Regions from separate parts of the Bradyrhizobium sp. USDA 376 genome, predicted to be linked through region 2. Evidence: predicted binding sites of a transcription regulator. Region 2 holds the regulator's gene; each other region holds the start of a gene.
The links. The regulator LexA, encoded in region 2, represses DNA repair genes until DNA is damaged. The targets are predictions, from matches to a motif close to TGTTCNNNNTGTGTTCNG.
Positions count from the first base shown of each region.

Region 1: a site for LexA is predicted at 3,404-3,421, ahead of uvrA (excinuclease ABC subunit UvrA). Genes of this name have one in related genera too.
Region 3: a site for LexA is predicted at 2,608-2,625, ahead of recA (recombinase RecA). Genes of this name have one in related genera too.
Region 4: a site for LexA is predicted at 3,829-3,846, ahead of ruvC (crossover junction endodeoxyribonuclease RuvC). Genes of this name have one in related genera too.

Region 1 covers NZ_JBSSGN010000001.1:6,644,786-6,650,223, reverse strand. The annotation lists gene ACVJ19_RS30930 (DinB family protein) at 1-200, opposite strand, end outside; gene uvrA (excinuclease ABC subunit UvrA) at 332-3,307, opposite strand; gene ACVJ19_RS30920 (outer membrane protein) at 3,576-4,265, opposite strand; gene ACVJ19_RS30915 (outer membrane protein) at 4,501-5,169, opposite strand; gene ACVJ19_RS30910 (outer membrane protein) at 5,404-5,438, opposite strand, start outside.
Region 2 covers NZ_JBSSGN010000001.1:6,779,424-6,784,861, reverse strand. The annotation lists gene ACVJ19_RS31570 (ComEC/Rec2 family competence protein) at 1-1,089, shown strand, start outside; gene ACVJ19_RS31565 (GAF domain-containing protein) at 1,099-2,040, opposite strand; gene ACVJ19_RS31560 (hypothetical protein) at 2,264-2,695, opposite strand; gene ACVJ19_RS31555 (hypothetical protein) at 2,886-3,089, opposite strand; gene lexA (transcriptional repressor LexA) at 3,259-3,960, opposite strand; gene ACVJ19_RS31545 (molybdopterin molybdotransferase MoeA) at 4,136-5,347, opposite strand; gene ACVJ19_RS31540 (hypothetical protein) at 5,428-5,438, shown strand, end outside.
Region 3 covers NZ_JBSSGN010000001.1:7,741,110-7,746,547, reverse strand. The annotation lists gene ACVJ19_RS36475 (PepSY domain-containing protein) at 1,326-1,589, opposite strand; gene ACVJ19_RS36470 (hypothetical protein) at 2,211-2,408, opposite strand; gene recA (recombinase RecA) at 2,717-3,805, shown strand; gene ACVJ19_RS36460 (hypothetical protein) at 3,911-4,897, shown strand; gene ACVJ19_RS36455 (hypothetical protein) at 4,908-5,438, shown strand, end outside.
Region 4 covers NZ_JBSSGN010000001.1:521,058-526,495, reverse strand. The annotation lists gene ACVJ19_RS02300 (methyl-accepting chemotaxis protein) at 1-800, opposite strand, end outside; gene ACVJ19_RS02295 (methyl-accepting chemotaxis protein) at 919-2,667, opposite strand; gene ACVJ19_RS02290 (YebC/PmpR family DNA-binding transcriptional regulator) at 2,887-3,633, shown strand; gene ruvC (crossover junction endodeoxyribonuclease RuvC) at 3,877-4,404, shown strand; gene ruvA (Holliday junction branch migration protein RuvA) at 4,401-5,018, shown strand; gene ruvB (Holliday junction branch migration DNA helicase RuvB) at 5,039-5,438, shown strand, end outside.

The sequences.
Region 1 (5,438 bases), 130 kb from region 2:
CCACCTTCAAGCGCATCGATGTAGAAGAGGTCGATGATGTAGATGTGGTTCAGCGTACGCTGCAGGCTTGGAAAGAAGCCGGTGCGGTGGGCCTCGAATTCAGACTGGGATAGCGCGGCGCAGGCGGCGAGCAGGCGATGGTTCGCCCAGGCATTGTTGTGGGCGAAGGCGCGATAGGTCTGTACGAGTCCAGCGGACATGTCGGTTCCCTCCCGGATCCTGCGTGGTTCGTCGGGCGAGGATGACGAAGCCTGGCCCAACTGTCCCACAAGAGGGGCAGTGGCGGATTGCGCTTCGCTAATCCGCCCCACGGGGCTTCGATCCAAAGCTTCTACTCCGCCGCCTCGCTCGTGCTCCGCCGCTTCGGCTTCCTTGCCTTCTTCAGCACCGGCTCCAAAAACTTGCCGGTGTAGCTCCGCGGTGCTTTCGCAATGTCCTCCGGCGGGCCCCAGGCGACGATCTCGCCGCCGCCGTCGCCGCCTTCGGGGCCGAGGTCGATGACCCAGTCGGCGGTCTTGATGACTTCGAGATTGTGCTCGATGACGACCACCGTGTTGCCTTGCGCGACCAGCTCGTGCAGCACCTCCAGCAGCTTCTTGACGTCGTGGAAGTGCAGGCCGGTGGTGGGCTCGTCCAGGATGTAGAGCGTGCGGCCGGTGGCGCGCTTGGACAGCTCCTTCGCCAGCTTGACGCGCTGGGCTTCGCCGCCTGACAGGGTCGTCGCCTGCTGGCCGACATGGATGTAGTCGAGGCCGACGCGGTGCAGGGTCTGGAAGGTCTCGCGCACGCGCGGCACCGCCTTGAAGAACTCGGCGGCTTCCTCGACGGTCATGTCGAGCACATCGGCGATGCTCTTGCCCTTGAACAGGACTTCCAGTGTCTCGCGGTTGTAGCGCTTGCCCTTGCAGACGTCGCAGGTGACGTAGACGTCGGGCAGGAAGTGCATCTCGATCTTGATGACGCCGTCGCCCTGGCAGGCCTCGCAGCGGCCGCCCTTGACGTTGAAGGAGAAGCGGCCGGGCTCGTAGCCGCGCGCTTTCGCCTCGGGTAGGCCGGCAAACCATTCGCGGATCGGCGTGAAGGCGCCGGTGTAGGTCGCTGGATTGGAGCGCGGGGTGCGGCCGATCGGCGACTGGTCGATGTCGATGATCTTGTCGATATGCTCGAGGCCCTCGATGCGGTCGTGCGGCGCGGCGCCTTCGCTGGCGTTGTTCAGCTTGCGGGCGATGGCGCGGTAGAGCGTATCGATCAGGAGCGTCGACTTGCCGCCGCCGGAGACGCCGGTGACGCAGGTGAACAGGCCGAGCGGAATCTCGGCCGTGACGTTCTTGAGGTTATTGCCGCGCGCGTTCACCACCTTGATGGTGCGGCGATGGTTCGGCGGACGCCGCTCCGGCACCTCGACCTCGAGCTCGCCGGTGAGATACTTGCCGGTGAGCGATTTCGGGTTGCGCATGATCTCGGCGGGCGTGCCCTCGGCGACGATGTTGCCGCCATGCATGCCGGCGCCGGGGCCGATGTCGAGCACGTAGTCGGCAAGCCGGATGGCATCCTCGTCATGCTCGACCACGACCACGGTGTTGCCGAGGTCGCGCAGGCGCTTCAGCGTATCGAGCAGGCGGGCGTTGTCGCGCTGGTGCAGGCCGATCGAGGGCTCGTCGAGCACATAGAGCACGCCCGTCAGCCCCGAGCCGATCTGCGACGCCAGACGAATGCGCTGGCTCTCGCCGCCGGACAGCGTGCCGGAGGAGCGGGAGAGGGTGAGGTAGTTGAGGCCGACGTCGAGCAGGAAGGTCAGGCGCTCGCGGATTTCCTTGAGGATGCGGCCGGCGATCTCGTTCTGCTGCTTGTTCAGCGCCTCCGGCACGGTCTCGAACCACTCGCCGGCGCGCTTGACCGACAGCTCCGAGATCTCCCCGATGTGCTTGCCGCCGACCTTGACGCAGAGCGCCTCGGGCTTCAGGCGGAAGCCTTTGCAGCCCTCGCAGGGCACGTCGTGAAAATACTTCGCCAGCTCTTCGCGGGCCCACTCGCTTTCCGTTTCGCGGTAGCGGCGATTGATGTTGGTGATGACGCCCTCGAACGGCTTCTTGGTGTCGTAGGAGCGCACGCCGTCCTGGTAGGAGAACTTGATCTCGTCCTCGCCGGAGCCGTAGAGGATGGCATCCTTGGTCTTCTTGGCGAGGTCCTTCCACTTGGTGTCGAGGGTGAACTTGTAGTGCTTGCCGAGCGCGGTCAGCGTCTGCTCGTAATAGGGCGAGGATGACTTGGCCCAGGGCGCGATCGCGCCCTTGCGCAAGGACAGCTCCTTGTCGGGGATGACGAGATCCTCGTCGACATGCTGCTCGACGCCGAGGCCGCCGCAGGCGGGGCAGGCGCCATAGGGGTTGTTGAACGAGAACAGGCGCGGCTCGATCTCGGGGATGGTGAAGCCGGAGACGGGGCAGGCGAACTTTTCCGAGAACAGGATGCGCTCGGGGCCACTCTTGTCGTGGATTTTTGCCGTCTTCTTTTTCTCTTCCGCAGGCGCGGCGGCCGGCGCGTCGGCGAACTCGATGACGGCGAGGCCCTCGGCGAGCTTCAGCGCCGTCTCAAAGCTTTCGGCGAGGCGCTGGCCGATGTCGGCACGCACCACGATGCGGTCGACCACGACGTCGATGTCATGCGGGAATTTCTTGTCGAGCGTCGGTGCTTCCGCCAGCTCATGGAAGGTGCCGTCGATCTTGACGCGCTGGAAGCCCTTCTTGAGCCATTCGGCGAGCTCTTTCCGGTACTCGCCCTTGCGGCCGCGCACGACCGGCGCGAGCAGATAGAGGCGCGTGCCCTCGGGCAGCGCCAGCACGCGGTCGACCATCTGCGAGACGGTCTGGCTCTCGATCGGCAGGCCCGTGGCCGGCGAATAGGGCACGCCGACGCGCGCCCAGAGCAGGCGCATGTAATCGTAGATTTCGGTGACGGTGCCGACGGTCGAGCGCGGGTTCTTCGATGTCGTCTTCTGCTCGATCGAGATCGCCGGCGAGAGGCCGTCGATCTGGTCGACATCGGGCTTCTGCATCATCTCCAGGAACTGGCGGGCATAGGCCGACAGCGACTCGACGTAGCGGCGCTGGCCCTCGGCATAAATGGTGTCGAAGGCGAGCGAGGATTTGCCGGAGCCGGAGAGACCGGTGAACACCACCAGCTTGTCGCGGGGAATCTCGACGTCGATGTTCTTGAGGTTGTGCTCGCGCGCGCCGCGGATCGTAATTGCGCGCAGGCTCGAGCCCGCGTTCTGTTGTTGGCGCTTCGCCCTGATCACTTCATCCATCCGAGTTGCCCTCAAGGAAGCCCAAAGGTGCGCGATCGCGCCAACAAAAAAGGCGCGTGTCGCCCGGAACCGGGATCGGCGCCGATGGGTATGGCAGCGAACGTAGGAAGAACGGAGACGGATTTCCAGAGGGAGTTGCGAATCGTCAACGGAATGTTGGCGCGCTGGCGGCATCTGGCAGCAGGAGAGCGCGGAACTGCTCTGGAAGGTCCGCCAAACAAAAAGGCCGGCACGAGGCCGGCCTTTCGTAACGCGGATGGAGCAGGGCTCAGTACCTCGCAACCACCGGGCCGCCGAAGTGATAGTTCACGCCGACCTGCACGGTGTGGAAGTTGAGCGTGCCGGACGCCAGCGGAACGCCGAGGTTCGAGAAGTAGTTCTCGCTGCCGAGGCTGCGATAGAGGTATTCGCCCTTGACCGACCACTGCGGAGCGAAGAATGCCTCGACGCCCGCACCGACGGTCCAGCCGGAATGCCACTTGCTGTCCGACACGGACACGCCCAGTGCGGAGACGGTGATCTTGTTGTCGATCCAGGCGTAACCACCGGTGCCGTAGAACAGGACGTTGTTGACGGCCCAGCCGATGCGGCCGCGCACGGTGCCCATCGCATCGGTGCGGAAGGTGGTTGTGACGGGGATGCCAAGAACAGGAACGGTGGCCGAGGCATTCACGTCAGCCCAGGAGCCATCGGCCTCGACGCCGAACACGACGTTGCCGGTCTGCCAGTTGTAGCCCGCGGTGCCGCCCACGAAGCCACCCTTCATCTTCGGGTCACCCGAGGCGTTTTCCCAGGCGCCGCCGCCGACGATACCGAGATAGAATCCGGTCCAGTTGTAGACCGAGGCCACAGCCACCGGCGCCTTGGTGTAGGGGCGGGCCGCAAGATCGGCCGCCGAGGCGGGTGTCAACGCGCTGAGTACGAACAGGCTGGCCGAAGCCAGCAAAATCTTCTTCATCTGATTCCCCAGTACCGTTTCTCTTTGTTGCCTTCCGCAGAGGAAGAGCAGCGGAGCCTATGACCCAACTGATGTCATTGCTTTACACCATCGAAGCCTAAGGTTGTGTCACCGGGGAGCCACATCTCGCCGAAAACGTGAGTGGCGGGCTGGCATATATTGCCGCGCGCGAAGACAACAAAAAGGCCGGCGCGAGGCCGGCCTTTCGTAACGCTGGTAGCGTCGGAGACGAAGCTTAGTACTTCGCGACGATCGGGCCGCCGAAGTGATAATTCACGCCGACCTGCACGGTGTGGAAGTTGAGCGAGCCGGAAGCCACGGGAACGCCGATGTTTCCGAAATAGGTTTCGCTGCCGAGGCTGCGATAGAGGTACTCGCCCTTGACCGACCACTGCGGAGCGAAGAACGCCTCGACGCCCGCACCGACGGTCCAGCCCGAGTGGAACTTGCTGTCGGAGATCGTCACGCCGAGCGCGCTGGCGCTGAGCTTGTTGTCGATCCAAGCGTAGCCGCCCGTGCCGTAGAACAGGACGTTGTTGACTGCCCAGCCGATGCGGCCGCGCACGGTGCCGAGTGCATCGGTCTTGGAGGTCGCGGTGATGCCAAACGCGGTTGCCGAGGCGCTGACGTCGGCCCAGGAAGCGTCGGCCTCGAGGCCGAACACGACATTGCCGGTCTGCCAGTTGTAGCCGGCGGTGCCGCCGACGAAGCCACCCTTCATCTTCGGATCGGAGTCGGCCTGCCAGGCGCCGCCACCGACGATACCGAGGTAGAAGCCGGTCCAGTTGTAGACCGAGGCCACAGCGACCGGAGCCTTGGTGTACGGGCGGGCCGCGAGATCAGCTGCCGACGCAGGGGCAGCCAGAGCGAACAAACAGGCCGAAGCCAACAAAACCTTCTTCATTTTCAACTAAATCCCAGTCCCAGTTTCTGTTGTTGCCTTCCGTGAACGGAAGGGCATCGGACGCCGTGGTCCAACTGGCGTCGTGCTTACACCAACGAAGCCGCAAGTTGTGTACCCGAAAAGCCACAACAGTTACAAAACGTCATAATCGCTGACTGATTGCTCCCTTGGCTCGCACACAGCAAAAAGGCCGGCGCGAGGCCGGCCTTTCGTCAGAAGAGACTATGCTTGCGATCAGTACCTGGCGATCGCCGGGCCGCCCCAACGGT
Region 2 (5,438 bases):
GAGGCGCTGGTGCATCCCAGTTTTCAGATGTCGTTTGCGGCAACGCTCGGGCTTGTGGCGCTGGTGCAGATCGGTATGCCGAACCTGTTTGCCTCGCCTGAGCATTCCGCGACCGCGCGCATCGCGCTGTGGGGCGGCCGTGAGATTGCGATGCTGTTCCTGGCCTCGCTGATCGCGGGGCTAGCGACCACGCCCTATGCCGCCTTCCACTTCCACCGCGTCACGCCGTATGGCGTGCTCGCCAATCTCGGCGCGATGCCGGTGGTCTCGGCGCTGGTGATGCCCGCGGGGCTGCTCGGCCTGCTCGCTGCTCCCTTCGGGCTCGACGGCGTGTTCTGGTGGCTGATGGGAATCGGCATCGACTGGATGGTCGCGGTGTCGCGCTGGGTGGCGGCACTGCCGGGCGCGGTTGGGCGTATCCCGGCGTTCGGCATCGCGCCGCTGATCGCGGCCAGTCTCGGCATCATTGTCATGGGCCTCTTGCGCACACCATTGCGCTGGTCAGGCGGGCTGGTGCTGCTGGCGGCGATCCTCTGGGGTCTGTCGGCGCGGCCGCCGGATATCCTGATCGCCGGGGACGGCGCGAGCGTCGCGGTGCGGGGCAGGGACGGGCGCCTGCACATGATCCGGGCGAACAAGGACAGTTTCCTGTTGAGGGAGTGGCTGGCTGCCGACGCCGATCCGCGCGACGCGGGCAGCCCCTCGCTGGCCGACGGCGTGTCGTGTGACGAAGCCGGCTGCGTGACGCCGCTCGCCGACGGACGGCTGGTCGCGCTGGCCTTGCGCATCGATGCGCTGGCGGACGATTGCAGCCGCGCCGCGCTGGTGGTGGCGGCCCGGCCCGCTCCGCCGGATTGTGCTGCGATGCTGGTGGACCGGCCGCGTCTCGCCGCGCAGGGAGCGCTCGCGCTGACGCGGCGGGGCGACGGCTTTGCGGTCCAGGCGGTGAAGGCAAGAGGCGCTGACCGCCCGTGGGCGCCGGCCATCGCAGGCGAGGGTGATTACGGCGCGAGCCTTGCGCCGCCGCCCGCGGCTCCCCGCAACCGCGATGCGACGCCGTCCGAGGCGGACATGCAGGCTGAGGATTGAGCCGACTGACTACAGGTACCAGGCCAGCACGGCGTCGAGCCCGGCGCTCCCGATCACCGGCAAGGCCACCATCTGGCTCAGCCCGGACGCGCGGGCCTCGGTGGCCGCGATCGATTTGTCATGCGCGAGATCATCGTTGAGGGCGGGCATCCCGGTGGCCCAGGCGCCGCCGATGCTGCCGTCCCCCCTGGTGATGGGCTTGTCCGCATAGAGCGCGGCCAGATCGGTCTGGGCGCTGCAATCCCCGGCGCGGAAGACCAGCGCAGAACGGGTCTCATCCGGCACCCAGATCTCGAAGCGCCGCGCGATCGGCGTCGCCTGCGCGGAGAGGAAGGTCAGCACCCAGCTCTGGTCGGTGCCGGTCCGGTAGGGCACGCCGACGCCGAGATTGATCCCGACCTCGGCGGCGTCTTCCCAGCGCAGAAAGCTCTTGGCGTTGTGCAGGTCCTTGATGATCAGCGGCAGGCCGGCTTTCCAGGTGCGTCCAGGCAGGCCGAAGCCGCGCGGAAACCTGGTGTGGCGCGAGTTGAACTCGAACATGTCGGCGGTGCCATAGTAGCCGTCGACGAGGCCCATCTCATGGGAGGTATCGGGGTCGTTGTGCCAGAGCTCGATCGCGCCGACATGCGCGTCGTCGTCGCCGCAGAACAGCACCATCACGGCTTGCAGGAATTCACCTGAGAACACCGGCACCGCCACCCCGCAGGTCAGGCCCGCCGCGAGCGCCTGGTCGGTCCGCCTGAAGTAGGAGTTGGCGAATTTGGTGAGGATGACGGGGTGGCCGGAAGCCCAGGCCTTGCCGGGAAGCCCCTCATCCCGACCGAAGCGCAGCTCTTCACTTGCGGCCTTGAACGCGGACACCCCTTCGCCATAGAGGCCGCCGCCGAATTCCAGCCGCATCCGCGTCCGGTCGGGCACCCAGAGTTCAACGACGCGAATGAAGGTCTTCATCGAACGTGTCCGCTGCCTCAAGCCTTCTGGCAGCATCGGCCATTTGCCTGCGGAACGGACGTTCAAAATTCAGGCAGGGCAGCGCAAACTTCGTGCGACGGAGAACTGCGGGGGGTGATCGGCGAAAGCATTTTCGAAGATGCAAGCCGCACCCCATCGCCGGCCGCGGCCGGCGATGGCGATTTCAATCCTGGCCCCGACCCGCGAGCCGGGGGCAGCTACGTCAGCCGATCGGCAGGCGCGTGATCGTCGGCCTGTCGGCGATGATCTGCGGCTTGTGCTCGCGCTCGCCCAACGGCTGGGTCACCGGCAATTGCAGCACGGTTGCGCGCTGGCCTTCGACGAGCTGAGTCACCAGCACGTATTTGCCGTCGGGAAATTCGATCGCATCATGATGGCGATCCGGAATGTGCGGATCGATCTTGCCGAACTTGCCGACACGGGAGTTGATGGTGCGCGTCCAGATCCAGCGATTGTCGTAACGGACGTTGTCGGCGAAAGCGAGCTCCGTTCCCGGCAGCAGGCAAACCGCGACCGACATGTCGGCTTCGGAGGCGAAGCCACGCGTCGAGGTGCCGCGGAAGGTTGTCGTGACGATCGTCTCTCCGACTTCGGCGGGACGCGTCGCGACGGCGTGCAGGCTGTAGTCACACATCGGGGTGCTCCTCATTCGAAGATAGCAACCCACGTCTCTTTTCGAGGCGCAGGCCTCTATCAGAGTGGAAGCATACAACGGTCTGCTTGGTTGTGGGCAAATCTGCGGCTTTGGGTCCGCACGTCGCCATCACAATATCTTTTTCAGATGCACGAGGAACAAACCCCCGTGCATTGGGCGTGCTTCTTCTTCAGCGGCCAGCAGGTGCCGACCAGCCCGAATACGGCCAGGCGGGTTGCGACGGCTGTGCAACGGCGCCGCGTGCGTTGCGGAATTGCTCGCTCGTCGTCGCCGGCTCCGTCTTGCGGACATGATGCGAGCGCGCGGCGACGGCCGGTGACGCCGCCGCTGCGATCAGCGCCATCGTGACGATGCTCAAGACGATTTTGCGCATGGTTGTCTCCTCGGTTTCTCAAAGGCCCGCAAAGCGATGCGTGCTTTGCGCGGCGTGCCGAGGATCTAGCGCGGGAGAGGTGGCCGGATAATCTGTGCAGAACCAGAAAGACTATCCAGCCGGAGCGGACAATCATCCGCTCCAACGCGTGTCAAATCGCGATGTCAGCTCAGTACTTCCGGTACAGGCCGATCAGCTTGCCCTGAATCTTCACCCGGTTGGGCGGCAGGATGCGGACCTCATAGGCGGCGTTGGCGGGCTCGAGCGCGATCGACGCGCCGCGGCGGCGGAAGCGCTTCAGCGTCGCTTCCTCGTCGTCGATCAGCGCCACCACGATGTCGCCGGTGTCGGCGCTCTCGTTGCGCTGGATCAGCGCCATGTCGCCGTCGAGGATGCCGGCTTCCACCATCGAATCGCCGCGCACCTCGAGCGCGTAGTGCTCGCCGGCGCCGAGCATGTCAGGCGGTACGCTGATGGTGTGGCTGCGGGTCTGCAGCGCCTCGATCGGCGTGCCGGCCGCGATACGGCCCATGACGGGCACGGCGACGGGACGCTCACCTTCGTCAGCGGACGGGCTGGACGTCGTGCGCACCTTGCCGAGATTGCCTTCGATGACGCTCGGCGTGAAGCCGCGGCGGTTGCCGGCAGCCGCCTGGAGCTCGGGCAGCTTGATGACCTCGATCGCACGGGCACGGTTGGGCAGGCGCCGGATGAAGCCGCGCTCCTCGAGTGCGGTGATCAGGCGATGGATGCCTGATTTGGAGCGCAGGTCGAGCGCGTCCTTCATCTCGTCGAAGGAGGGCGGCACGCCGCTTTCCTTCAGACGCTCGCTGATGAATCGCAGAAGCTCGTATTGTTTGCGCGTTAACATCTCGACCAAATCCCCCGGTTGATGTCGTTCGATTCCGAGACGCTGGGTTCAGCGATAAGTCGCTGCATGCTCGAAACAAATCATGAACGGACACTATATGTTCGATACATGTTCCGCAACTGCTTAATTTACCGTGAACAAGGCAAAGTTCGCGGAACGCGTGTGGCCGTGCAGCTCAGACGGGCAGGCGCAGCACCTCGCAAGGCGAGCCGGCGTCGGCCTTCGGCGCGAACGGCGCGCGCACGAGAAGTACCTGTGCCGCAGCGAGATTCGCAAGCAGTGAGGAATCCTGATGATTGACGGGAAGGGCGATCAGCGTGCCGTCGTCGCGCATTTCCAGGCGCGCGCGGAGATAATCCTCGCGCTGGTCGTTGGCATCGAGGTCGCGGCCAAGCACGGCGTGCTCGCGGCGATGGTGAATCACGGTGCGGCCCGACAGCGCGCGAATCAACGGCACCATGAACAGGAAAGCACAGACGTAGGATGACACGGGATTGCCGGGCAGGCCGATCACGCGCATCGTGCCGAGCCGCCCGTGCATCATCGGCTTGCCCGGCCGCATCGCGATCTTCCAGAACGACATCGCGATCCCCTCGGCCTTGAGCGCCTGCTGGACCAGATCGTGGTCGCCGACCGAGGCGCCGCCGGTCGTGATCAGGATGTCGGCGCCGCTCTCGCGGGCCCGGCGGATCCCGGCGGTGGTGGCTTCCAGCGTATCGGCGGCCACGCCGAGGTCGACGGTATCGGCGCCCTCCTGGCGGGCGAGTGCGTGCAGGGCATAGCCGTTGGAATAGACGATCTGGGCGGGGCCGGGTGTCGCGCCCGGCATCACCAGTTCGTCGCCGGTGGCGAGGATGGCGACCTTCGGACGGCGCTGGACGGGAAGGTGCGGATGATTCATCCCGGCAGCGAGCGCCAGGTCGCGGTCGGTGAGCCGGGTTCCCCTGCGCAGCAGCACGTCGCCCTCGGCAAAGTCGACCCCGGCGCGCCGGATGTGCCGTCCTGGAATCGCTGCTTCCTTGATCGTGATGCGCTTGCCGTCCGCGACCGTATCCTCCTGGATCACGACCGCGTCCGCGCCGGCGGGGACGACGCCGCCGGTGAAGATCCGGACCGCTTCGCCGGCGCCGACCGACCCGGCAAACGGCCGCCCGGCCGCGACCTCGCCGATGACCATCAGCCGGGAATCGATCGTCGCCGCATCGGCCGCACGCACGGCATAGCCGTCCATCGCCGACATCGCCTGCGGCGGCTGCGTGCGCCGCGCCGCGATGTCGCTGGCGAGCACGCGGTGGTAGGCTTGGTCGAGGGAGACCGTTTCTTCGGCCAGAGGCTCTGCACCCGCGAGCACGGCGGCAAGCGCATCGGATACCGGCATCAGGGCCACGGTGAACTCCCGCAACAATCGAAGGACTCGGTTGGCAGGGTTCTAGCCGAGCGGAGAGGCTGAAGCAAAAGGGCTCCTCAATGGAGCGAGA
Region 3 (5,438 bases), 960 kb from region 2:
CATATGATGGGCGATGATCCCAGGCCTCGCCGCGTGGTTGGTCATAACCCGCAAGAGGTCGTCTGCAAATCCGGACTCTCACAAGTTCTAAACAGGATACCGGGCGTCAAATACGTGCTGTCCTATTGGGATCGCGGCGATTTGAAATGAGGACGGGAACGTTTGCGCGATTGCCAAGTTTTCCCGATGCCCTTCCCCAAAGGGCGACACCCCAAGCGGGCCCCAGCTCATCGCCCCCCAACCCTGCGAGCTGGGGCCTTCTTTTTGGTGCTTTCCTAATTGGGACACCCGCGATTTGAAAATGAGGACAGGAACGTGTCTCGCCTTGTCTGTGGGGATACGGCAATCGTCGAGCCGAGGTGAGGCCAGATTTCGAGAGCGGTAAGCCCTCGCAGTTCGCGAGCTCAAACGCCCGTTAGCGCCCGGCACCGGACCGCGCTGCACAAAAGGAGATGTTTCGCGTGCAGGTTGACATATGATAGTGCGGGAACTTTCGGCAATTGTGTATCTTGCGCGTATCGCCATTTATGCCGTATCGCCGTTTATTACGTCCTCGGTCTGAGGAGCTGTCGTTGAACCGGGAATTAAAGGAATTCTGCAGGCTCGAACGCGCTTGCAGAGAGCACGCGGCCATCGCTTCCCTCGATCTTGAGCGTGAAGGTCTTCTTGCGGTGGCGGAGTATTATCGGAAAGCTATTGAAGCCCTTCAACGCCGCCCCACAGGGCGCAGCCGCGCGTAAATTTTCTCGGTGCCTTCCTGATTAGGACAATACGGACGGTCCCCCCAGCTGAGGTCATTTTGCGTTTGAGCACCCGCAGAGGCGGATTAGGACAGTCCGAAATGAGTGCCTCTTCCGAGCAATCGTTATTCTCGGTCAGCCGTCGTAAAATCTGGTGGTCTCCGGGCTTCAGCCTGCCCAAGCCTGCACCCGGAGGACAGGCAACTCCGGGGCCACGGCCGCCAAGCCCAGACCCGGAGCGCAGGCGGCCCCGCCACGCCGGTTGCGGGGCCGCGGCTCCTCGCAGAGCAGCCCCCAAAATCGGGTGCTGTCCTCATCAGGACACCCGAGACGGCAAATCAGGACACTGCAAATCCGGGGTAGGTCGGTTGCTCAATCGCTAGTTACCCGGCGCCGATGCAAGTTGTTGCGCCTGGGCTAGCGTCAGCCTTGGCTGGCCCAGCACCTTTGGCCTCAACTCGGCCAACCCCCGAGTTGGGGCCGTTTTTGGACACCCGCAAAGGCGGATCAGGACACCGGCTCATCTTCGGATGTGACGGGGGCAAGTACGGACAGTGGGCGCCAACTGAGGCGGCCTGACTACTCCTAGCGATCGGGCCGTGCAGACATGATCTCGCCCGTCCTGGGGTCGGCGTGAAACTTCATTTTCTGGCCATCCTTGATGCCTTCGCCTTCCCATCGACCGTCGTCGGCTTCAATTTTGCTAACCAGCGTAAAGCCCGCCTTGAGAACCTTCTCGACGACTTGCTGGATTGGCATCCAGTCCGCCCCCGGTTGTTCGGCGCGCGCGAAGTCTACCGAACCCGCCGATAGCACCACCGCGAGAACAACAGGTGCAATCCTATCCATGCGGGACCTCCTTGCGGCTGGGGGACCAACTGGTTTTGCGGCATTGTGGAATAGAGGACACTCCCAAATTCAACTTAGGGCAGTGAGGGGCAAATACGGACAGTACCGCGCCCCGGGTACTGTCCTAAATAGGACAGCCCATTTCGACGGCCTCTTCTTTGAATATAAACGGCCCCAATTGGGGGCCGCCAACCCGCTGATGGGGTTTTCCTCCAGCAGTCTGGGGGGCACCTTTCGTGCTGGGGGCATCGTAGAGATGCGCTGCTAGGCGGATAGTTCCTCAGCCGCTTAGACTGGTACCCAGCCATGAAAGAGGCCGCCACGGGAGGCGGCCTCGCGCTTTTCTCAAGTGGGTGTCTAGTTCATCACGGCATGCAGAAAGCTAATTAGGCACCTCGAAATTCAACTTAGGACACTAGGGGTCAAATACGGACAGCGCCAGTAGATGCTCCAAAATGAAAGAGGCCGCCAACTGAGGCGGCCTTTCTCCTACAGATTGAAATACAGCATATACGCTAGGACGGTCGAGAAGGCGCTTAGTCCTATGATAGCAATTTTCAAAACTAGGTCGGCTGCCAAGTACACCTCCCTCGGTTTGCAAATCACCAAGAATCATACGCCTTACTTCGGTGGCTGCAATCCGGGAGAGGAAAGCCATTCATCAATATGGGCGGTGATATCGGCTGCGTGGGCCTTTCTCAAAAGGTCTTCACGTTCCGCGCCCGGAGGCAATTGTTCTGCCTTTTTCCTTGCTAGCCTAGCTTCCTCGATAAGCCGTTCGCCTAGCGCTCTATCCTGTTTGAACCGGTGGCGTTTCATGAACGTCCTCCCGACATGAATCTGCTTCGCTTAAAACGCTCCCATAGGCCTGCGCGTTCCGATGGTGGAACCCTACACCCTGTGTTCGTTTAGCGGAACACCCTCGTTCGCAATCCGTTTCTTGAAATCCAAATTAGGACACTCCCAAAATCAACTTAGGACACTAGGGGTCAAATACGGACAGTACCCAAAACCGCAAAAGAACATATTGCGAACCTAGAACAAATGGGGTACATTGTTTTTATCGCCGGCCCGCCTCTCAATCGTTTGTCCCCCTAGCGAATCCTCGCCATAAGGAGCACGACCCAATGTCCGCCACTGCGCTGCGTATCGTCGAAGGATCTTCTATGGACAAGAGTAAAGCCCTGGCTGCCGCGCTCTCTCAGATCGAGCGCCAGTTCGGCAAGGGATCGGTGATGAAGCTCGGCAAGAGCGACCGCTCCATGGACATCGAGGCGGTGTCCTCCGGCTCGCTCGGGCTCGATATCGCGCTCGGCATCGGCGGCCTGCCCAAGGGGCGCATCGTCGAGATCTACGGGCCGGAATCCTCGGGCAAGACCACCCTGGCGCTGCATACGGTGGCGGAAGCGCAGAAGAAGGGCGGCATTTGCGCCTTCATCGACGCCGAGCATGCGCTCGACCCGGTCTATGCGCGCAAGCTGGGCGTCAACATCGACGAGCTGCTGATCTCGCAGCCCGACACCGGCGAGCAGGCTCTGGAAATCTGCGACACGCTGGTGCGCTCGGGTGCGGTGGACGTGCTGGTGGTCGATTCGGTTGCGGCGCTGGTGCCGAAGGCCGAGCTCGAAGGCGAGATGGGTGATGCGCTGCCGGGCCTGCAGGCTCGTCTGATGAGCCAGGCGCTGCGCAAGCTGACCGCGTCCATCAACAAGTCCAATACCATGGTGATCTTCATCAACCAGATCCGCATGAAGATCGGTGTGATGTACGGATCGCCCGAAACCACGACCGGCGGCAACGCGCTGAAGTTCTATGCCTCCGTCCGTCTCGACATCCGCCGCATCGGCGCGATCAAGGAGCGTGACGAAGTGGTCGGCAACACCACGCGCGTCAAGGTGGTGAAGAACAAGCTGGCGCCGCCCTTCAAGCAGGTCGAGTTCGACATCATGTACGGCGAGGGCGTTTCCAAGATGGGCGAGATCCTCGATCTCGGTGTCAAGGCCGGCATCGTCGAGAAGTCCGGCGCCTGGTTCTCCTATGACAGCCAGCGCCTCGGCCAGGGCCGCGAGAACTCGAAAGCGTTTTTGAAGGCCAACCCCGACATCACCGCCAAGATCGAAACCTCGATCCGCCAGAACTCCGGCCTGATCTCCGAGCAGATTTTGGCCGGCACGCCCGAGAGCGACGCCGATGGCGAGGAGCCGGCGGAAGAGTAAGCCTTAACGCGAAGAGTTTTTCGCGAGGAGCGGGCGCTGAGGACGTTGAGTTGCCGACGTCTTCGGTGCCCGTTTCGTTTTGCGTTGCGTTGATCAGGTGGTGTGATGAAGCGTCTGATCCTGACCAGCTCGTCCGGCTTTGATCTCGGGAAATCGGGACTGGCGGAAATTGTTGTTCTGTTCTCTTTTCGCTTCCAGTGGGGTCGCCTGCCTTCACCTGAGGTGCTTGCAGCCTATTTTGCTGCACGTTCGGAGGCTGTTCCGCCTGGGGATCACTGGTCAGACTGGGGCATCCATTGGCCTCGCGCCATCAGGGATCGCAAAGACCTATCCTTCGTCGATTTTTGCGAACTGTACGATGTGATCGAACTCTGGTTCGATCCGAGTCCAGAAGATCAGTTGCAGCTCATTTGGTTGCTCGATTACCTCAGCTCTCATTCAGGCCCCGCGCAAAGACTCAGACTGCGCCTGGTGACGGACGATCTGATTATGATGAGAGCCGAAGAACTGGGAAAGTCCGCATCGCATATTCCGGTCTTTGTTGTCACCGTAAGGGAGTTTGAGGCTGCCAGAATGGCATGGCAGGCCTATCGTGCACCGACACCTGAGGCGTGCGTCGATCTTCTTCACGGCGATCTGAGTGCGTTGTTGATGCTGCGGCCAGCATTGCTCAATCTGCTGGCAGAGCTGCCGGCGCCCTTGACGGGCCTGGGCGCGACTGAGACGCGCTTTCTGGAGCTTCTTTCCAGAGGATTTGCAAACACAAACGCCTTGTTTCATCTACGCTCGCAACGGCGCACATATGTATTCCGTGAATTCGAGTTGGGTTCGTTGCTTGAGGGGCTCGCGCTCGGCCCCAAGCCCGCAGTGGCCGGTTTGGGCGACGAGCTGCGCACAATCGACCCTAAGAATTTGCGAGCTCGGCACGAAGTCTATCTCCGCAGCCGTCTTTCGTTGACCGAATTTGGTGAAGCCGTCCTTGCCCATCAAGAAGACTTCAGTCGTCACAATCCGATCGATCGCTGGTGGGGTGGCACACATCTGACCAACGATCGGCTGTGGCGCTATGGCGCTGTCTTAACGAAACCCTGAGGCCGCGAGCATGGCCCGGCTCATCGTCACGACAGACTCGTCCATCGCCGGCGCCATCCAACAGGCAGGGCTCGCCGACCTCGTGATCGCGATCGAACGCCGGCTGGTCTGGGGGCCGTTGCCGTCAGATGCGGAAATCGACGCGTTCTTTGCGCCACGTACGACGCAACCACACGGCCTTCATTGGCTCGACGATACGCCGTCCTGGCGTCTCGAGGAAGCGGATGCGAAGGACCAAGGATTTATCGAACTGCTTGCGGCATACGACTCAATCGAGTTTTGGCGAGGGCCGGAGCCAAATGCGCAATTGATCTTGCTTTGGCTGCTCGATTATTGGCGCCGCCGATGCAATGCGAGTCCCAATTTTGTCGTGCGCTCTCTGTTGCTGGGCGTCAAGGATGTCGACCCACCGCGAGGGGAACTCCATCCGCCGGTTGTCACGATCACACCTCGACAACTTAAATCGGCCAGCCGTGCATGGCGGGCCTATTGTGCGCCGACCCCGCAAAGTTGGCGCGATCTTTTCAAGACGGATTTGAGC
Region 4 (5,438 bases), 6.3 Mb from region 2:
ACGCCCTTGGCGAGCTCGTTCAGCTCGCTGATCACGGTGTCGCAGTGCCCGAGATTGGAGGTCGCCGCGCGCGCGACGCTGTCGATCTCCGCTTCCACCGAGGCAAAGCCCTGCTGGACCCGCGAGATGATGCCGGAGATCTGCTGGGCGCCTTCGCCGGCGGTCTTGGCGCGCTGCGAGGCGTCGCTGCTTTCGCCGATCAGGCCTTCGATCTGGCCGTCGAGATCGCGCACGGTGTCGGAGATCTGATGCGTGGCCTGGCGGGTGGCTTCGGCGAGGTTCTTCACCTCGCTTGCGACCACCGCGAAGCCGCGGCCGGCATTGCCCGCGCGCGCGGCTTCGATGGTCGCGTTGAGCGCGAGCAGGTTGGTCTGCTTCGCGATCGCCTCGATCGAGCCGGACACCTTTGCGACCTGCGCCAGCGCCGAGCCGACGGCGCTGAGGCGCGCCTCGATGCGTTCCACAGCGGCGACCAATTCGGAGATATGGGTGACGGCGGTATCGACCGCGCTGCGCGACTGCGCGATCTCGCCGACCGCCGCGGACGTCGTCGTCTGCACCGCCTGTGATGCGTTGGCGATGTCGTGGTTGGCCGAGACCATCGTCTCGGCCGTCTTCTGCAGGTGATGAAACCGTTCCGACTGGTTGGCGACGCGGTTCGCGACTTCCTGGACGTTGCCGGCAATGTCGGCGAGCTCGACGCCGAGGCCGCCGATGCGGTCGGCGAGCTGGTCGATCAGCCGTTCAGCCAGCGTCCGGTTCGATCCGGTGTCCAGTACTGCAAGTTGTGCCAGGGACATGTACGCGCTTTCTCCAGTCAGGACCGGTGATCGGCTCTCGGCGGCATTCCCATTCCAGTTTTGAGTTAGAGGATGATTCGCGGCCGGCGTCTTGCCCAGGAGTGCACGAGAGCGGGCATTACAGCTTATATGCTGTGCGGAATCCGCCCCAGTGCCGGCCCTTGACGCGGATCGGCACGTCGATCTCGCGCATCATCACGGTGTTCCCGTTGCCCATGTCGCGCGCATAGCTCTGGATCAGGTACGAGCGCTGGTTGTGTGCGGCAGCGAGCCCCGCCGGATCGTTGAAGATGCGCCGGTTGCGGCTGTTGGCCGTGTTCCAGGCGACATCGCCCGGTCGCTGCGGATGCGAATAGATCTTGTTGTGCACCGGCAAAAGGCCGTTGCGGTCGACCATGGCGCAGAACGCCATGCGCGGGTCCTTGGCGAGGAAGGCTTCCTGGAACGGCGGCAACGCGCGGTCGGCCCAGTCGAGATACCGGGTACGGTATTGCTGCGGATTGCTGCCGGCAATCTCCACATAGTCGGTGTCGAAGAGGTCGTCGATCTTGACGTCGCCGCGCGCGACCGCCTGCTCGAAGATCGCGGTCAGCGCGGTGCCCGCTTCCATGGCGCGGGTGACGAACTCGGTGTTCTCCTCGTGGATCGACCAGAGCTTGTCCTCGATCTTCTCGTTGAGCTCGGCATTCGGGCTGACGAACTGCGCGCGGGCACCGGCCTTGGATTGCTCGACTACGCGCAGGCGGCAGGCGCCGACCTGTTCGAGGCTGCCTTCGATGATCGCCTGCGGCGCCAGCCGGCCCGCATCCGCGCCGCCGATCAGCACCCCCTCCATGGAGATTTCATAGACCGGCATCACGGCGCGCGCGCTCTCGAGCTTGAGATGGCAGGGCAGCCGCTCGGTCTTGCGGCGGTCGTCGTGCTCGCTCTGGCGCAGCAGCACCGCGCAGCGCGATTTCAGCTTCTGGGCGAAGGTGGTGACCGCCTTGCCGGCGCTGGCGACGCTCTCGCCATGGGTCTCGGCCGCCTTGGTCGCGGCATCGATCTCGGCCGCGCTCTCGCCGACCGAGATGATGAACTCCGAGGCGCTGGCGGCATTGCCGGAGACCTCGCTCGTGGTGGCGTTCTGCTCGGCCACCGCGCCGTTGACGGTCTCGAACACCGGGCGGATCGCCTCGATCGCCTGCGAGATGCGGTGCACGGCATCGGCCGAGCCCGCGGCATCGCGCTGCAGCGCGTCGATCTTTTTTGTGATCTCCTCCGTCGCGCCCTGGGTCTGCACCGCGAGCGCCTTCACTTCGGTCGCGACCACCGCAAATCCCTTGCCGGCGGCGCCTGCGCGCGCGGCCTCGATGGTCGAGTTGAGCGCGAGCAGCGTCGTCTGCCGCGCGATCTGTGCGATCAGATTGACAACGTTGCCGATCGCGGCGGAGGACTCCCGCAAGCGATCGACATTGGCGCGCGCTTCCTGCGCCGCGGCGCTGGCCTCGTCGGCGAGCTTGCCGGCCGCGCGGACCTGCGCGCCGATGCCTTGCGCGGACTGGGTGAACTTGTCGGCGGCATGGGCGAAGGTGGAGGCGGTCGATTGGGCGGCGTTGGTGCGGCCGGTCAGGGCGTCGGTGCGGTCGCGAATGGCGGCAAGCGTCGTGGCGGTCGCTTCCGCCCCGCCGGCCACCGAATTGGCGGCGCGCTCGAGCTGGCGGATCATGGCCCCGAGCTCGAGTTCCAGCAGTTCCAGGATTTCCCTGGCCGAATCGCCCTCATTGGCCGGGACGGGCTCGGAAATGGCCGCCGGCTGCGCAGCCTGCGGGGCGGCTGCCGGCGCAGCCATATCCGGCAGACGCTTCCGAAACAGTTCGAATGCCATGAGGTCTCTCTTGTCGGCGGGCGGGCGGACGCTATTTTCGCAGCCCGGAATGAAATCAGGGTTAACAATGCCCGACATCTGGGCACGGGCCGTTACGGTGGCTATCTTTACAGTGCTACCTTGAAGCCTCAGGGCCCCTTTGATTCCGGTGGGTTGGCGGCCTATAAGGCCGCGCTTCCCACGCTCACCTTTGGCTGACTATTCCTCAAGAGACCACGCATGGCCGGACATTCCCAATTCAAGAACATCATGCACCGCAAGGGGCGGCAGGATGCGCAGAAGTCGAAACTGTTCGGCAAGCTGGCGCGGGAAATCACCGTCGCCGCCAAGCTCGGCACGCCCGACCCCGCCATGAATCCGCGCCTGCGCGCCGCCGTGATCGCCGCGCGCCAGGAGAACATGCCGAAGGACAATATCGAGCGCGCCATCAAGAAGGCGCTCGGCAGCGACGGCGAGAACTATGACGAGATCCGCTACGAGGGCTATGGCCCCGGCGGCGTCGCCGTCATCGTCGAGGCGCTGACCGACAACCGCAACCGCGCCGCCTCCGACATCCGCTCCTTCTTCACCAAGTCGGGCGGAAATCTCGGCGAAACCGGCTCGGTCTCCTTCATGTTCGACCGCACCGGCATCATCGAATATGACCGCAGTGTCGCTTCCGATGACGCGGTGCTGGATGCCGCGATCGAGGCCGGCGCCGATGACGTGATCTCCGGCGAAGGCGGCCACGAGATCTACGCCTCGACCGAAAGCTATCGCGACGTCGCCAAGGCGCTGGAAGCCAAGTTCGGCGAGCCGCGCAAGGCCGCGCTGATCTGGAAGCCGCAGAACACGGTCGCGGTCGACGACGAAACCGGCGAGAAGCTGCTCAAGCTGATGGATCTGCTCAACGAGCACGACGACGTCCAGAACGTCTACGCCAATTTCGAGGTGTCGGACGCGCTTGTTGCGAAGATGGGCGGGTAGTAGGTCCGCTCGGGCGGTGTGCTCCCTCGCCCCGCTCTTGCGGGGAGAGGGTTGGGGTGAGGGGCTCTCTCCACGTACTCGGGGACAGTCGGATTCGCGGAGAGTCCCCCTCACCCGGAATTCGCGCTTTCAGCGCGTATTCCGGCCTCTCCCCGCAAGCGGGGAGAGGCGAAGAGCCACTTCCCCTGTTACTTTCGTTCTGTTTCTGTTTCGCTTCCAGCGGCCAGCCGCTATCACTGGCCCATGACTGCGCTCCCGATTCGTGGCCCCGTTCGCATCCTCGGCATCGACCCCGGCCTGCGCCGCACCGGCTGGGGCGTGATCGAGGCTGAGGGCAATCGCCTGATCTACGTCGCCTGCGGCTCGGTGGAACCGCCGGACGATCTGCCCTTGTCGAGCCGGCTGCTCGCGATCCATGAAGGGCTCGCGTCCGTCCTGTCCAATCACCAGCCGATGGAAGCCGCGGTCGAGCAGACGTTCGTCAACAAGGACGGCGTTGCGACGCTGAAGCTCGGCCAGGCCCGCGGCGTCGCCATGCTGGCGCCCGCAATGTTCGGCATCAGTGTCGCCGAATACGCGCCGAACCAGGTCAAGAAGACGGTGGTCGGCGCCGGCCACGCCGACAAGCAACAGATCGCGATGATGCTGAAGATATTGCTGCCGAAAGCCGAGCCGCCGTCCGCTGATGCTGCCGACGCACTCGCCATCGCCATCACCCACGCCCATCACCGCCAGAGCACGGCGCTCCGGCTGAAGGTGGCGGGACTATGATCGGCAAGCTCAAGGGCCTGATCGATACCTACGGCGAGGATTTCGTCATCCTCGACGTCGGCGGCGTCGGTTACCAGGTGCACTGCTCGTCGCGCACGCTGCAACATCTGCCTTCGCCCGGCGAAGCCGCCGTGCTGTCGATCGAGACTTACGTCCGCGAGGATCAAATAAAGCTGTTCGGCTTCCGTACCGACCAGGAGCGCGAATGGTTTCGCCTGCTGCAGACCGTGCAGGGCGTCGGTGCCAAGGTCGCGCTCGCCGTGCTCGGCACGCTACAGCCTTCCGATCTCGCCAATGCCATCGCGCTGCGCGACAAGGCCGCGGTGTCGCGGACGCCCGGCGTCGGCCCCAAGGTCGCCGAGCGCATCGTCACCGAATTGAAGGACAAGGCGCCGGCCTTCGCCAATGTCGATCCGGCCGTCGTGCATCTCGCCGGCGCCGTCGACGACCAGCGCGCGCCGCGCCCGGTGGCGGATGCGATCTCCGCGCTGGTCAATCTCGGTTATGGCCAGCCGCAGGCCGCCGCGGCGATTGCGTCGGCCTCGCGCAGCGCGGGTGAAGGCGCCGAGACGGCGCAGCTCATTCGCCTCGGCCTGAAGGAACTGGCGAAGTGAGCGATCCCAAGGCCAATCGCATGGTCTCGCCCGAGCGCCGCAGCGATGATGTCGGCGACACCGCGCTGCGCCCGCAATCGCTGTCCGATTTCGTCGGCCAGCAGCAGGCGCGCAAGAACCTCTCGATCTTCATCGAGGCGGCGCGCAAGCGCGGCGAGGCGCTGGATCATGTGCTGTTCGTAGGTCCCCCCGGCCTCGGCAAGACCACGCTGGCGCAGATCGTGGCCAAGGAGCTCGGCGTCGGCTTTCGTGCGACGTCGGGCCCGGTGATCGCCAAGGCCGGCGATCTCGCCGCGCTGCTCACCAATCTCGAAGAGCGCGACGTGCTTTTCATCGACGAGATCCATCGCCTGAGCCCGGCGGTCGAGGAAGTGCTCTATCCCGCGATGGAGGATTTTCAGCTCGACCTCATCATCGGCG